DNA from 2 places in the Kocuria oxytropis genome. Region 1 is predicted to be linked to the other one. Evidence: predicted binding sites of a transcription regulator. Region 1 holds the regulator's gene; the other holds the start of a gene.

Region 1 (7,686 bases):
TTCGACGTCTCCCTGCTGGAGGTCGGCAAGGACGAGGACGACTTCTCCACCATTCAGGTCCGCGCCACCGCCGGTGACAACCGGCTCGGCGGCGACGACTGGGACCAGCGCGTGGTCGACTGGCTGCTGTCGCAGGTGAAGCAGAAGACCGGGGCGGACCTGTCCAAGGACAAGATCGCCCTGCAGCGCCTGAAGGAGACCGCGGAGCAGGCCAAGAAGGAGCTCTCCTCCGCGACGAGCACCAACATCTCCCTCCAGTACCTGTCCGTGACCCCCGAGGGGCCGGTGCACCTGGACGAGCGCCTCACCCGGGCGAAGTTCGAGGAGCTCACCCGCGACCTGCTCGAGCGCACCGAGAAGCCCTTCAAGGACGTCATCGCCGAGGCCGGCATCTCCGTGTCCGACATCGACCACGTGGTGCTGGTGGGCGGCTCGACCCGCATGCCCGCCGTCGCGGAGACCGTCCAGCGCCTGGCCGGCAAGGAGCCCAACAAGGGCGTGAACCCGGACGAGGTCGTCGCCGTCGGCGCGGCGATCCAGGCCGGCGTGCTCAAGGGCGACCGCAAGGACGTGCTGCTGATCGACGTGACGCCGCTGTCCCTGGGCATCGAGACCAAGGGCGGGGTGATGACCAAGCTCATCGAGCGCAACACGGCCATCCCCACGAAGCGGTCCGAGACCTTCACCACCGCCGAGGACAACCAGCCGTCGGTGTCGATCCAGGTCTTCCAGGGCGAGCGCCAGTTCACCCGGGACAACAAGAACCTGGGCACCTTCGAGCTGACCGGCATCGCCCCGGCCCCCCGCGGGATGCCGCAGATCGAGGTCACCTTCGACATCGACGCCAACGGCATCGTGCACGTCTCCGCGAAGGACAAGGGCACCGGCACCGAGCAGTCGATGACCATCACGGGCGGGTCCTCCCTGTCCAAGGAGGACATCGACCGCATGGTCAAGGACGCCGAGGCCAACGCCGAGGCGGACCGGGTGCGCCGGGAGGCCGCCGACCTGCGCAACAACGCGGAGCAGCAGGCCTACTCGGTCGACAAGCTGCTGAAGGACAACGACGAGAAGCTGCCCGCGGACGTGAAGTCCGAGGTGCAGGCCGACGTCGACGCCCTGAAGCAGGCGCTCGAGGGCGAGGACGACGACGCCGTGAAGACGGCCTACGACAAGCTGCAGCAGTCCCAGACCAAGCTCGGCGAGGCCCTCTACGCACAGTCCCAGGCCGAGGGTGCCGAGGGCGCCCCCGGTGCGGGTGCGACCGGCGCCCCCGGTGACGAGGACATCGTCGACGCCGAGGTCGTCGACGACGAGGACGAGAAGAAGTGAGCATGCCCGACCCCACGCCAGGACCCGACGAGAACGCGGCGGAGAACGGCCCCGGCAACGGTCCCGGGGACGCGGCCGCGCAGCCCGACGAGCACCGCTCGCAGGACTCCGGATCCGGCCCCCGCGAGGAGGCCGGGCCGGAGGGCCTGACGGTGGACGACATCCTCTCGACGCCCCAGTCGACCGACGCCGAGTCGGGGGACGCCGCCCCGTCGGCCGCGGAGGCGGCGGACTCCCCGTCGGCCGCCCTCGCGGAGGAGCGGCTCGAGGAGCTGCGCCGCCTGCAGGCCGAGTTCGTCAACTTCAAGCACCGCACGGCCCGCGAGAAGGAGCAGCTGCGGACCTTCGTGACGGGCGACCTCCTGCAGACGCTGTTGCCGGTGTTCGACGACATCGACGCGGCCCGGCAGGCGGGCGACCTCACGGACGGCCCGTTCGCGGCGATCGCGAACAAGCTCGAGGAGACCCTCGTGCGGCAGGGGCTCGTGCGGATCGGGGAGGTCGGGGAGAAGTTCGACCCGACCGTCCACGAGGCGGTCCTGCAGCAGCCCACCAGCGAGGTCGAGCCCGACCAGGTCTCGATGGTGCTCCGCTCCGGCTTCCGGATCGGCGAGCGCGTGGTGCGGCCCGCCCAGGTCGCCGTCGCGGTCGCAGAGTGAGGCCCGTCCCGGCCTGATCCGTGCGACGGCAGGGGAGGCCCGCCCCGCGGGCCTCCCCTGACCCGTCCTCCCGTCCCCGGCGCCGCGGCACCGGGGACCACCCCAGGACACCCACCGGGCCCTGTCCCGCAGGACCCCGACCGGCCCCACAGAAAGGAGGCGTCATGGCCAGCCAGGACTGGATCGACAAGGACTTCTACAGCATTCTCGGCGTCTCCAAGGACGCGTCCGCAGCCGACGTCAAGAAGGCGTACCGCAAGCTCGCCCGCCAGTACCACCCGGACCAGAACCCGGGCGACGCGGAGGCCGAGCAGCGGTTCAAGGACATCACGGAGGCGAACTCCGTGCTCTCCGACCCCGAGGAGCGCAAGCAGTACGACGCGATCCGCGCCATGGGCTCCGGTGCGCGCTTCACCGCCGGCGGCGCCGGCGGCGCGGGCGGCTCGGCGAACTTCGAGGACCTCTTCGGCGACATCTTCGGCGGGGGCGGCGGCGGCAGGCGCCGCCGCACGACGTACTCCACGGGCGGGCCGGGCGGCCAGCCCGGGTTCGAGGACCTGTTCGCGCAGTTCGGCGGTCAGACCGGGTACGGAGCCCCGGGCGGCTACGCCGGCTACCAGGGCCCGCCGGCGCGCGGGGAGGACATCCGCACGGAGACCACCATCCCGTTCCGTTCCTCCGTCCACGGCACCACGATCAAGCTGCGCCGCGGCAACGGCCAGGAGACCACGGTGCGGATCCCGGCCGGTGTGCGGGACGGGCAGAAGCTCAAGCTCGCCGGCAAGGGCCACTCCGGGCCCGGTGGACCCGGCGACCTCTACGTCACGGTCCACGTGAGCCCGCACGCCTTCTTCCGGCGGGTCGAGGGCACGGACGACGTCGAGGTCACCGTGCCGATCTCGTTCCCCGAGGCGGCGCTCGGCGCCACGGTCGAGGTGCCGGCGCTGGACGGCGGCACCGTGCGGCTCAAGGTGCCCGCCGGCACGTCCTCCGGCCGGCGCTTCCGCGTCAAGGGGCGCGGGTTCAGCACGGCCAAGGGCGCGGGGAACCTCATCGTGACGGTCGAGGTGCACGTTCCCGCCGACCTGGACGAGCGGGCCCAGGAGGCCGCCCGGGCCTTCGCCGAGGCGACCGCCGCCGAGGACCCGCGGGCCGGCCTGGCCGCGAAGGCGCGGGTGTGAGATGGCACTGGACGCCGACCAGCCGCTGTTCGTGATCTCCGTGGCCGCGGAGATCGCGGAGATGCACCCGCAGACCCTGCGCCAGTACGACCGGCTCGGTCTCGTCAAGCCGTCCCGCGCCCCGGGCCGGGCCCGGCGGTACTCCCAGCGGGACATCGAGAAGCTGCAGCAGATCCAGGTGCTCTCCCAGCAGGGCGTGTCCCTCGAGGGCATCCGGCGCATCCTGCAGCTGGAGAACCAGGTCGCGGCGCTGCGCTCGAGGGTGGCCGAGCTGTCCCGGGAGCTGGAGGAGGCCCGGGACCGGGCCGAGGAGTCCTCGCGGATCTTCGCCGCCGGTGTGGGCGGGGACGTGGTGCGCATGGCCCGCGGCGCCCGTCCCCGAGCCCGCAAGATCTCCCAGGCCGTGGTGCTCTACCGGCCACCTCGTACGCAGGACCGCTGACCGCCCGGTCCCCGGGCCGAGTCAGCGCAGGGGCTTCTCGAAGGCCACGTCGTACACCCCGCCCGGGTAGACCCGGGCCGGACCGGGCAGCACCACGTACCCGCTGCCGCGGTAGAGGGCGTAGGCCTCGGGCTGCCGGCTGCCCGTGGTGAGGCGGATCCGCCGGTAGCCCGCCGCGGCGGCGAGCCGCTCGAGCTCGGCGAGGACCCGCCGCGAGATCCCGCGCCGGCGGTGCTCCGGGGCGGTCCACACCCGCTTGAGCTCGGCGGTGTCGTCGTCGTGCCGGCGGAACGCGCCCCCGCCCACCGTCACGCCGTCCTCCAGCAGGAGCAGCAGGGCCCCGGCAGGAGCGGTGAAGTCCTCCACCGGGTGGTCCGCCATCTCCTCCGCGCCGATGGCGGGCCCGTAGCGCTCCACGTACTCGAGGTGCAGCCCCTGGAGCAGCGGCCGGGTGCGGGGATCGCCCGGGAGCACGACGACGAAGCCGTCCCGCTCCGGCCCGGGCCGCTCGTTCACGCCGTCCGGCGGTAGAGGAGGTCGCGCGGGACGCGGCCCGCCTCCTGCGCCTTGCGCTCGAAGCTCGTGAGGATCCGTCCCTCCCAGCGGGGGGCCCAGCCGGTGTCCGGGTGCTCGTCGTCGGCGAGCGGGCCCGGGTGGACGTTCTCGAAGTGCGGGGACGCGTCCAGGACCTCCCGCATGACCAGGGCGTACTCCTGCCAGTCCGTGGCGAGCCGCCACAGCCCGCCGGGCGCCAGCACCCGGGCGGCGAGCTCGGCGAACGCGGGGGAGACCAGGCGCCGCTTGTGGTGGCGGGTCTTGTGCCAGGGATCCGGGAAGAACACCCACAGCTCGTCGACCGAGCCCGGAGCGAGCATGTGCTCCAGGACCTCGGGCGCGTTGGCCTGCACCACCCGGACGTTGTCGACGCCGGCCTGGCCCGCCTTGAGGAGCAGGTCCGCGATCCCGGGCTTGTACACCTCGACCGCGAGGTAGTTCCGCCCGGGGTCCTGGGCGGCGGCGTGCACGACCGCCTCGCCGAGCCCCGAGCCGACCTCCACGACCAGGGGGGCCTCGCGGCCGAAAGCCGCGGCCGCGTCGAACTCGTGATCGGGGTGCACGGAGGTGTCGGTGCGCACCCGCGGGATGTCGAGCACCCGCGTGGGCGCCCAGTCGTCCCAGGCCTTCTGACGCCGGGCGGTGAGGCGGTCGCCGCGGCGCACGAAGGAGTACGGCCGGCGGTGGAACTCCTCGGGGACGGGACCCTGCGGGGTGCCCTCTGCGGGGGAAGGGGTGTGCTCGCTCATCGCCCTACATCCTAGGCGCAGGGTCGGTGGTCGCGGGGCCGGTGGGGGCAGGACCGGTGGTCGCGGGGCCGGTGGGGGCAAGGCCGGTGGTTCGGTGACGGCGGCGCGGGGGCTCCCACGCCGCGAACCGGGCGAGCAGCTCGTCCGCGTCCTGGGCCACCACGGCGGCGTTCCGGTGCTCGGGCGGCACCAGCCCGGCGGCGGACATCGTCGCCACGGCGTCCAGCAGAGGCTGCCAGTAACCGGCCACGTCGAGGAAGCCGACCGGCTTGGCGTGCACTCCCAGCTGCAGCCAGGTCCAGGCCTCGAAGATCTCCTCGAGGGTGCCCAGCCCGCCGGGCAGGGCCACGAACCCGTCCGCGAGCGCGGCCATCTCCGCCTTGCGCTCGTGCATCGTCCGAACGATCCGCAGCTCGGTGAGGCCGGGGTGGGCGGTCTCGTCGTCGACGAGGGACTGCGGCATGACCCCGACCACCTCACCCCCGGCGGCCAGGGCGGCGTCGGCCACGACACCCATCAGTCCCACGTGGCCGCCGCCGAAGACGATGCCCACGTCCCGGCGGGCGAGAGCGGTGGCGAAAGCCCGGGCCGCCTCGGCGAACAGGGGGTTGGAACCGAGGGAGGCCCCGGTGTACACGGCGAGTCTCATGGGGACATTGTCGCCCCCTTGGACGCCGGTGTCCGTGCGGGGGCGGATGCAGGAGCGGCTGCCAACGTCCGCGCGGACACCGGTGCCCGTGCGTCTGCTGTCGTCCGCCCGACTGCGGGTGTCCGTGGGTCCGCCGTCGTCCGCGCGGCTGCCGGTGTCCGTGGGTCCGCCGTCGTCCGCGCGGCTGCCGGTGTCCGTGGGTCCGCCGTCGTCCGCGCGGCTGCCGGTGTCCGTGGGTCCGCCGTCGTCCGCGCGGCTGCCGGTGTCCGTGGGTCCGCCGTCGTCCGCGCGGCTGCCGGTGTCCGTGGGTCCGCCGTCGTCCGCGCGGCTGCCGGTGTCCGTGGGTCCGCCGTCGCCCGCGCGGGTGCGGCGTCGATAGCATGAGTCGCGCCCTGCAGACATCCGCCGAAGGACCTCCCGTGAGCTCACCGCCGCCCCACGACGCCGTTCGCTCCCGATTGCGCCTCTCCGGCGGCCGGGACCGGGTGGTGCTGGTGGCGGCGCTGGGGATCCTCAGTGCCGTGAGCCCGATGGCGACGGACATGTACCTGGCATCGATGCCCGCGATGGCCGGACATTTCGGGGCCTCGGCCTCCGCGGTGCAGCTGACGCTGACCACGTACATGGTCGGCATGGCCGTGGGTCAGTTTCTGCTGGGGCCGGTGTCCGACGTGCTCGGCCGGCACCGGCTCATGGTGGCCGGCAACGCGCTGTTCCTGCTCAGCTCCGTCGCCGTGGTCCTGGCCCCGGACATCGGGACGGTGCTGGTCCTGCGGGCGGTCCAGGGTCTCGCCGGGGCGGCCGGCGTGGTGATCGCCCGGGCCGTGGTCTCGGACATCTCCTCCGGCCGCGGTGCCGCCAAGCTGTTCTCGATCCTCGCGACCATCACCTCTCTCGCGCCGGTGGTGGCCCCACTGCTGGGCGGGGTGATCGCCACAGTGGCCCCGTGGCAGACGGTGTTCTGGGCGCTCGCGGGGTTCGGGTTGCTCATGCTGGCGTGCTCCGTGCTCGTGGTGCCCGAGACCCTGCCCCCGCACCGCCGGCACCGCGGCGGGGTCGGTGCGGTCGTCACCGGGTCCTGGCGGGTGCTGCGCACCCCCTCCTTCATGGCCTACGCCCTGACCTTCGGACTCGCGTTCGGCGCACTGTTCTCCTACATCTCCGCGTCCTCCTTCGTGCTGCAGAACGTGCTCGGCTACTCGGCCCTCGGCTACTCCGTGGTCTTCGCCGTCAACGCGGGCGGCTCGATCCTGGGGGCGGTCGTCAACACCCGTCTGGTCGACCGGCTCGAGCCCGGCACCATCCTGCGCACCGCGATCGTGGTGATGGCCACGGTCAACGTGGTGGGACTGGGCCTGGTCCTGGCCGGGATCACCGGGTGGACCACCCTGGCGCACCTCTTCGTGAGCCAGACCTGCATCGGCTTCGTCATGGGCAACGCCGTGGCGCTCGCCCAGGGGCGGGTGCCCGGGCGGGCCGGTGCCGGGTCGGCGGTTCTCGGACTGACCCAGTTCCTCCTGGGCGGGCTCGTCAGTCCGCTGACCGGGCTGGCCGGTCAGCACACCGCGGTGCCGATGGCGGTGTCCATGGCGGTGTGCTCGCTGCTCGCCGCGGCCGCCGTTTCCCTCGCCCGCCGGCTCTCCCGGCGCGGCCCCGACGACCCCGCTGCCGCCGACCCGTAGCCGCCCCGAGGCCCGGGTGTGCCTGGGCGGTCGCCGTCGTCGCGTCGTGGGGGCACCCGAGCCCTCACCGCCCCTGAGCCGCCGCCCCGGTCACGGACGTCTCCTCCGTCGGGACAGGGCCGAGACCGGCCGGGCCGACACCGGTCCTGGTCCGACGTTCCTTGCGGGCGCACCGCCGGACCTGTGATTAGATTCCTTCGGCCGAGACGGAGGTCACAGCCCCCTCTCGGCCGATCCCTGACCCACCCGACACCCACGGGAGAACACATGCTCAACACCATCGAGACCGCCCTCGGCGAGCTGGGCGCCATCATCTGGGGGCCCTACGTCCTCATCCCCCTGCTGCTGCTCACCGGCCTGTACCTGACCGTCCGGCTGGGCGGTCTGCAGTTCCGCAAGCTGGGCTCCGCGCTGCGACTGGCCCTGCTGGACCGCCA
Region 2 (7,686 bases), on a different contig from region 1:
ACGTGGACGGCCGGCGGCGCGAGGACGGGATCCGGTCGCTGCTCGCCGCCCGGGGCGCGCGCCTGCCGGAGGGCGACGAGACGCCGGGGGCGTGGACCGTGCAGGGGCAGGCGGTGCTGAAGAACAGCTACTTCCAGGACGCCCTGCAGGAGCAGGGCGTGCGGGTCTTCGAGCGGACCGTGGCGCTCATCGAGCGGCTGCGCACGGCCGGGGTGCCGGTGGGCCTGGTGACCGCGAGCCGCAACAGCGTGCCCGTGCTGGCGGCCGCCGGGCTGCAGGACTCCTTCGACATCATCGTGGACGGCCACTTCGCCGCCGAGCACGGCCTGCCCGGCAAGCCGGCGCCCGACACCTTCCTGACCTGCGCGGCGATGCTCGGGGTGAACCCGGCCCGCTCCGTGGTGATCGAGGACGCCGTGTCCGGCGTCCAGGCCGCGTCCGCCGGCGGTTTCGGCCTGGTGGTGGGCATCCGCCGCCACGGCGAGCGCAACGACCTGTACCGGGCCGGGGCCACGGTGGTGCTCAACGACGTCGGCGAGCTCGACCTCGGGGCGCGCCGCGACGACCCCTGGAAGCTGGTCTTCGAGGGCTTCGACCCGGCCAACGAGGCCCGGCGGGAGACCCTGCTGACGCTGGCGAACGGGTACATGGGCGTGCGCGGCTCCGCCTGCGAGTTCCCCGACAACGGCGTGCACTACCCCGGCAACTACCTGGCCGGGATCTTCAACCGGGTGGTGAGCCACCTGAGCGGCCGCGACGTCGAGCACGAGTCCATGGTCAACGCCCCGAACTGGACCCACCTGGACCTGCGGGTCTCCGGCGGGGACTGGTGGTCGGAGGGCGGGCTGGTCCCGTCCGAGGAGCGCACCGAGCTGGACCTGCGCCGCGGGCTGCTCGTCCGGTCCCTGGTCCTCACCGACCTCAACGGCGACCGGGGCGAGGACGGGGCCCCCGCCCGGCTGGAGATCGTCCAGCGCCGCCTCGTGTCGCTGCGCCACCGCCACCTCGGCGCCCAGGAGACCACGGTGACCGCCCGGGGGTTCTCCGGGCGGCTGCACCTGCGCACGGGCATCGACCCGAGCGTGCGCAACAACGGCGTCGCGGAGTACCAGGACCTCAACGACCACCACCTCGTGGACCTCGAGTCGACGTCCCTGCCCGACGACCACGAGACCCTGCTCTCCCACGTGCGCACCACGCAGTCCAAGATCGAGATCACCACCGCCCAGCGCACCACCATCGAGGGCGGCCAGAACGTCCGCGAGCGCCGCGAGATCCGTCCCGGCGGCACGGAGTTCCGCCGCCACCAGGTCAACATCTCCGACGGTCGTCCGGTGATCATCGACTCGACCACGGCGGTGGTCACGAGCCGCGACGCGGCGATCGGCTCGCCCCGCGAGGGCGCCCTCGCGGAGCTGGACCGCAACCCCAGCGGCGTCCGGGGCCTGCTGCCCTCGCACGAGATCGAGTGGTCGTTGCTGTGGGACCGCTTCGACGTGGACGTGTGCCCGGACCCCGAGGACGGCACCGCGGAGCTGGGGCTGACCCAGCTGGCCCTGCGCGTGCACCTGTTCCACGTGGCCCAGACGCTGGCGCCCCACATGTCCCTGCGGGACGCCGGGGTGCCGGCCCGCGGGCTGCACGGCGAGGGCTACCGGGGGCACATCTTCTGGGACGAGCTCTACATCCTGCCGGTCGTCAACCTGCACCAGCCGCAGGTGACGCGCGCGCTGCTGTCCTACCGCTGGCGCCGGCTGCCCATGGCCAAGCACCGGGCCACCGAGTTCGGGCTCGAGGGCGCGGCGTTCCCGTGGCAGTCCGGTTCGGACGGCCGGGAGGAGACCCCGCCGGAGCTGTTCAACCACCACTCCAACCGGTGGCTGCCGGACAACTCGTGGCGCCAGTTCCACGTGGGCCTCGCGATCGCCTACAACGCCTGGATCTACTACGAGACCACCGGCGACCTGGACTGGCTGGCCGGCCAGGGCTCGGAGCTGATCATCGGGATCACCCGCCTGTTCGCGTCCCTCACCGACTACGACCCCGCGGACGGCCGCTACCACATCGCCGGCGTCATGGGACCGGACGAGTACCACGACGGCCCCCGGGGCCAGCACGGCGGCGGGCTGAAGGACAACGCCTACACGAACGTGCTGGCGGCCTGGCTGTTCCGGCACAGCGCGCACATCTTCCACGACATGGTGGAGCACCAGCGCGAGGAGCTCTCGGCCCGCTTCGACCTCTCGGCCGAGGAGGTCGGGACCTGGCAGCAGATGGCCGAGCGGATGTTCGTGCCGTTCAACGCGGACGGCACCATCAGCCAGTTCCACGGCTACGACGACCTCGACGAGCTGGACTGGGAGTACTACCGGACCAAGTACCGCAACATCGGCCGCCTCGACCTCCTGCTGGAGAACGAGGGCGACATGACCAACAACTACAAGCTGGCCAAGCAGGCCGACACGATCATGCTGGTCTACCTCTTCGGTCCCGACGGTCTCGTCGAGGAGCTCGGCCGGATGGGCTACGAGGTGGACCACGCCGCCATCGAGCGCACCGTCGACTTCTACATCGCGCGGTCCTCGCACGGGTCCTCCCTCTCCCGGGTGGTCAACGCCTCGGTGCTCGCGTGGCTGCACCCGGACCGGTCCTGGTCCTCGTTCCAGGACGCCCTGCTGGTGGACCTGGACGACACCCAGGGCGGGACCACGGGCGAGGGCATCCACCTGGGCGCCATGGCCGGCTCGGTCGACGTCGTGACCCGCGCCTACGCGGGGCTGCGCGTGCGGGGCGGATGGCTCGAGTTCGACCCGTCCCTGCCCAGCCAGCTGGAGTCGGTCTCGTTCACCGTGCTCTACCGCGGTCAGGTGATCCGGGTCTGCATCGACCACCACGTCCTGGAGCTCGAGGGCTCCTCCCGCCGCGCGCAGGACGTGACGATCCACGTGCACGGCGCGGAGTACGTGCTCAAGGGCGGGCAGAAGATCCGGGTGGCCCTCCAGCACGGTCTGCGGCGCTCGGCGCGGCCGGCCGTGACCCGGCAGGGCGTCTGAGCCGCGGGGTGCGGTCCCGCCGCTAGGCTGGGCCAATGGCACACCCGACGACGCCCGGCCTGGTCCTCCCGTACGACGGGCACGAGCCCCGGATCGACCCCACGGCCTTCGTGGCCCCGACCGCCGCGGTCGTGGGCGACGTGGAGCTGGGCCCCGGCTCCGGGGTGTTCTACGGCGCCGTGGTGCGCGGGGACCGCTCCCCCGTGCGGCTGGGCGCGCGCTCCAACCTGCAGGACAACGTGGTGGTCCACACCGATCCGGGCCACCCGTGCACGATCGGCGCGGACGTGAGCGTGGGCCACGGCGCCGTGGTGCACGGCTGCACCGTGCAGGACGAGGTCCTGATCGGGATGAACGCGACCGTCCTGAACGGCGCGGTGATCGGCACCGGCTCGCTGGTGGCCGCGGGCGCGGTCGTCCTGGAGGACACCGTGGTCCCGCCCCGGTCCCTCGTGGCCGGGGTGCCGGCCAGGGTCCGGCGCGAGCTGACCCCGGACGAGCAGGAGTCGGTGCGGGCCAACGCGCGGACCTACGTGCAGCTCTCGGCCGAGCACCGCCGGCTCACGGCCTGAGCCGGCACGGGCCGGGGACGCGGACCGCGCCCGGCGGCCGTGACAGGTCACCTCACCCGGTCACCGCGTCCGGTCGCCGCGTCCGGTCACTGCGCCGCGAGGGTGCGGGCATAGTCCAGGTAGGCGGCGTGATCGAAGCCGGGCAGCAGGCACGACTGCACCACCCAGCCCTGCAGCACCGAGAGGATGGCCTGGGCAAACATCGCGGCCCAGTCCCGGGCCGCGACCGGGTCGAGCCCCAGCTCCTCGACCGCCCACCGCCCGTAGCGCTCCTCCACCCGGTCCCGCACGAGCCCCAGGTGCTCGCCGGCCAGCGCGGCCAGATCGGGGTCGCTCACCGCCCCGCCCCACGTGATGAGCAGGAGCCGGGTGCTGCCGTGATCCGCGGCCAGACGCTCGAGCAGCCCCTCGACCCACGCCGCGGGGTCGGTGCCGCGCTCCTCCTCGGCGGCCGCCAGGACCCGGTCCAGCGCGGCGCGCGCGGTGGCGGCCACCAGCTCCTGCTTGCTCGGGAAGTGGTTGTACAGTGCCCCCGCGCTGAGCCCGGTGGCGGCGATGATGCGGTGCATCGACGCCCCGTCGAAGCCGTGCTCGAGGAAGCACTCGGCGGCCGCGGCCACGATCTCGCGGCGGCGCTCGTCCTTGTACTGCTGGCTCACCCGGGGCACGCCCCCATCCTAGGCCACGGGCCGCGCCCAGAACGGTCGTTCGATCGGCGCCCCGGCCCGGCGACACGGCCGGCCCGGCAGCACGACAGGCCCGCCGGCACGACCGGCCCGGCAGCACGGCAGCGGCCCGGCAGCACGCCAGGCCCGCCGGCACGACCGGACCGGCGTGGCAGAATGCGCCCATGCCCGCCCAGACGCTCAGCCCCTTCGTCCACGCCTCCCTCGACGCCGCCCACCTGGACGACCCCGGCACCGCGACGGGCCGCACGCTCGGCTGGGGCGTGGTCAGCACTGCGGACATCGCGGAGAAGGTGGTCCCGGACATCGCGGCGCTGCCCGACGCCCGGCTCGTGGCCGTGAGCTCCCGGGACCAGGAGCGCGCCCAGGACTTCGCCCGGCGGCACGGGGTGGAGCGGGCCTACGGCAGCACGGCCACGACCACCGGCCTGGACCGTCTCGCGGCCGACCCGGAGGTGGAGATCGTCTACGTGGCCACCCCGCACGGCTACCACCACCGGGACGTCTCGGCGCTGCTGCGGGCGGGCAAGCACGTGGTGTGCGAGAAGGCGCTCGCCATGACCGCGGCGGAGGTGCGGGACCTCGTCCGCATGGCCCGCGAGCACGGCGTCTTCCTGATGGAGGCGGTCTGGACCCGCGCGACCCCCGGCTTCCGCACCGCGATGCGCTGGGTGCGGGAGGGCCGGCTGGGCCGCGTGCGCTCGGTCGAGGGGTCCATCGGCATGCACCGGGCCCTGGACCCGGAGCACCGGCTGTTCCGGCGGGCCGACGGCGGCGGGGTCCTGCTCGACATGATGGTCTACCCCCTGACCTGGACCTCGGCCGTGCTGGGGGCCCCGGAGCGCTGGAGCGCCCGCGCCGAGCTCGGCGCCACGGACGTGGACGTGGACACCGCCCTGACCCTGGACTACGGGCACGGCCGGGCCCACGTGAGCGGCACCCTCTCCGCCACGGTCCCCCACCAGGTGACGATCAGCGGCACGGAGGGCTGGCTGCGCGTCGACGGCCGGATCAACTGCCCCACCACCCTGGTGCTCCAGACCGCCGCGGGCGCCCGCGGCGGGGCCGCGCCCGTGGTGGAGCACGTGGACGTGCCGGGCGCGGGGTACGTCGGCGAGATGCGCGAGGCCACGCGCTGCGTGCAGCAGGGCCTGCTCGAGTCCCCGGTCGTCCCGTGGGCCGACTCCCTCGAGCTCGCGGAGCTCTTCGACCGGGTGCGGGAGCGGATCGGCGTGCGCTATCCCCACGACGCCCGCTGACGGGCGGTTCGCCCTGGGCGATGCGCCCGCAGAGCTGTTGAAGACACCCGGACACGGACCTATCATGGAACACAGTTGAGTTGATCGGACTCAACTAAATGTCGGAGACATTGCTCATCTGTTGAGGAGATGATTGGCGTGGCCACCATGTTCACCCCGTTCAACGATTTCGACCGTCTCGCCGCCTCGCTGTTCGCCCGCCAGGGCCTGCGCGAGATGCCCATGGACCTGTACCGGGACGGCGACCAGTACATCCTGCGGGCGGACCTGCCCGGCATCGACCCCGAGAGCGTCGACGTCGACGTCGACGGCCAGCTGCTGACCATCCGGGCCGAGCGCAAGCTGCCCGAGGTCCAGGACGTGCAGTGGATCACCCGGGAGCGGCAGAGCTCCTCGTTCGTGCGCCAGCTCAACCTGGGCCAGGGCATCGACATCCAGGGCATCGCCGCGAACTACGACAACGGCGTGCTCACGGTGACGATCCCCGTCTCCGCGCAGGCCAAGCCGCGCAAGATCCAGGTGGTCTCCGGCCAGGGCGATCAGCAGGCCCTGGGCGAGGGCCGGGAGGGCTCCGGCGACCGCGTGATCGGCGAGGGCGAGCTCGTCAACGGGACCGACTCCACCCAGTCCACGGAGGGCTGAGGCCGACGGGCCACCGCCCGCCGGCAGGCCACGGCACCGGGCCCGCTCCCGCCCCGGGAGCGGGCCCGCCGTCGTGCCCGGCCCGCCCCCGGCCACCGCCCCGACAGCGGGCGGGCCACCGCCTCGGGTATCTTGGCACCAGGAAGCACCACCACCGATCCGACGACATCCTGGGAGACTGCCCGCACATGGCCAAGATCATCTACACCCGCACCGACGAGGCGCCCCTGCTCGCCACCTACTCGTTCAAGCCGATCATCGAGGCCTACGCCTCGACCGCCGGCGTCGAGGTGGAGACCCGCGACATCTCCCTCGCCGGGCGCATCCTCGCCGCGTTCGAGGACCGCCTGCCCGAGGACCAGCGGGTGGCCGACGCCCTCGCGGAGCTCGGGGAGCTGGCCAAGAAGCCCGAGGCCAACATCATCAAGCTGCCCAACATCTCCGCCTCCGTCCCGCAGCTCAAGGCCGCGGTGAAGGAGCTGCAGGAGCAGGGCGTGGACCTCCCGGACTACCCGGACGAGCCGCGCTCCGAGGAGGAGAAGGACACCCGGGCCCGCTACGACAAGGTCAAGGGCTCGGCGGTCAACCCCGTGCTGCGCGAGGGCAACTCGGACCGCCGCGCCCCCGCCTCCGTGAAGAACTACGTCCGCAAGAACCCGCACCGCATGGGCGAGTGGACCTCGGAGTCGCGGACCAACGTCGCCACGATGGGCCGGGACGACTTCCGCGACAACGAGAAGTCCGTGGTCATGGAGGACGACGACGTCCTGACGATCCGGCTGGTCGGCGAGGACGGCACCACCACGGTGCTCAAGGAGTCCGTGCCCGTGCTGGCCGGCGAGGTCGTCGACGGCACCGTGATGCGTGCCGCGGCCCTGGACGCGTTCCTCGCGGAGCAGGTCGAGCGCGCCAAGCGGGAGGACGTGCTGTTCTCGGTGCACCTGAAGGCCACCATGATGAAGGTCTCCGACCCCATCATCTTCGGCCACGTCATCGAGGCGTTCTTCCCCGAGCTCTTCGCCGCCCACGGCGCGGCCCTCGAGGAGGCCGGGCTGAGCTCCGACAACGGGCTCGCCGCGATCCTCAACGGCCTCGACGCCCTGCCGGCCGACGTGCGCGACGACGTGCGGGCCGCGATCGACAAGGGTCTCGCCGAGGGCCCGAAGCTCGCCATGGTGAACTCCGACAAGGGCATCACCAACCTGCACGTGCCCTCCGACGTCATCGTCGACGCCTCGATGCCCGCCATGATCCGCACCTCGGGGCACATGTGGGGCCCCGAGGGCGAGGAGGCCGACACCCTCGCGGTGCTGCCGGACAGCTCCTACGCCGGGGTCTACCAGGTGGTCATCGACGACTGCCGCGCCCACGGCGCGTTCGACCCGACCACGATGGGCTCGGTGCCGAACGTGGGCCTCATGGCGATGAAGGCCGAGGAGTACGGCTCCCACGACAAGACCTTCGAGATCCCCGC

What was found. The regulator HspR, encoded in region 1, represses chaperone genes until heat shock. The targets are predictions, from matches to a motif close to AAGTTGAGTCNNNNNGACTCAACTT.
Region 2: QYM41_RS04490 (Hsp20/alpha crystallin family protein) is a predicted target of HspR. The motif match lies at 5,643-5,667, and genes of this name have one in related genera.

What each region holds. Positions count from the first base shown of each region.
Region 1 is NZ_JAVFXA010000001.1:49,608-57,293, reverse strand. It holds gene dnaK (molecular chaperone DnaK) at 1-1,332, shown strand, start outside; gene QYM41_RS00250 (nucleotide exchange factor GrpE) at 1,335-1,991, shown strand; gene QYM41_RS00245 (DnaJ C-terminal domain-containing protein) at 2,156-3,172, shown strand; gene QYM41_RS00240 (heat shock protein transcriptional repressor HspR) at 3,174-3,614, shown strand; gene QYM41_RS00235 (GNAT family N-acetyltransferase) at 3,636-4,130, opposite strand; gene trmB (tRNA (guanosine(46)-N7)-methyltransferase TrmB) at 4,127-4,918, opposite strand; gene QYM41_RS00225 (LOG family protein) at 4,923-5,567, opposite strand; gene QYM41_RS00220 (multidrug effflux MFS transporter) at 5,987-7,249, shown strand; gene QYM41_RS00215 (alanine/glycine:cation symporter family protein) at 7,517-7,686, shown strand, end outside.
Region 2 is NZ_JAVFXA010000003.1:117,693-125,378, reverse strand. It holds gene QYM41_RS04510 (beta-phosphoglucomutase family hydrolase) at 1-3,053, shown strand, start outside; gene QYM41_RS04505 (gamma carbonic anhydrase family protein) at 3,089-3,625, shown strand; gene QYM41_RS04500 (TetR/AcrR family transcriptional regulator) at 3,712-4,293, opposite strand; gene QYM41_RS04495 (Gfo/Idh/MocA family protein) at 4,476-5,570, shown strand; gene QYM41_RS04490 (Hsp20/alpha crystallin family protein) at 5,700-6,212, shown strand; gene QYM41_RS04485 (NADP-dependent isocitrate dehydrogenase) at 6,401-7,686, shown strand, end outside.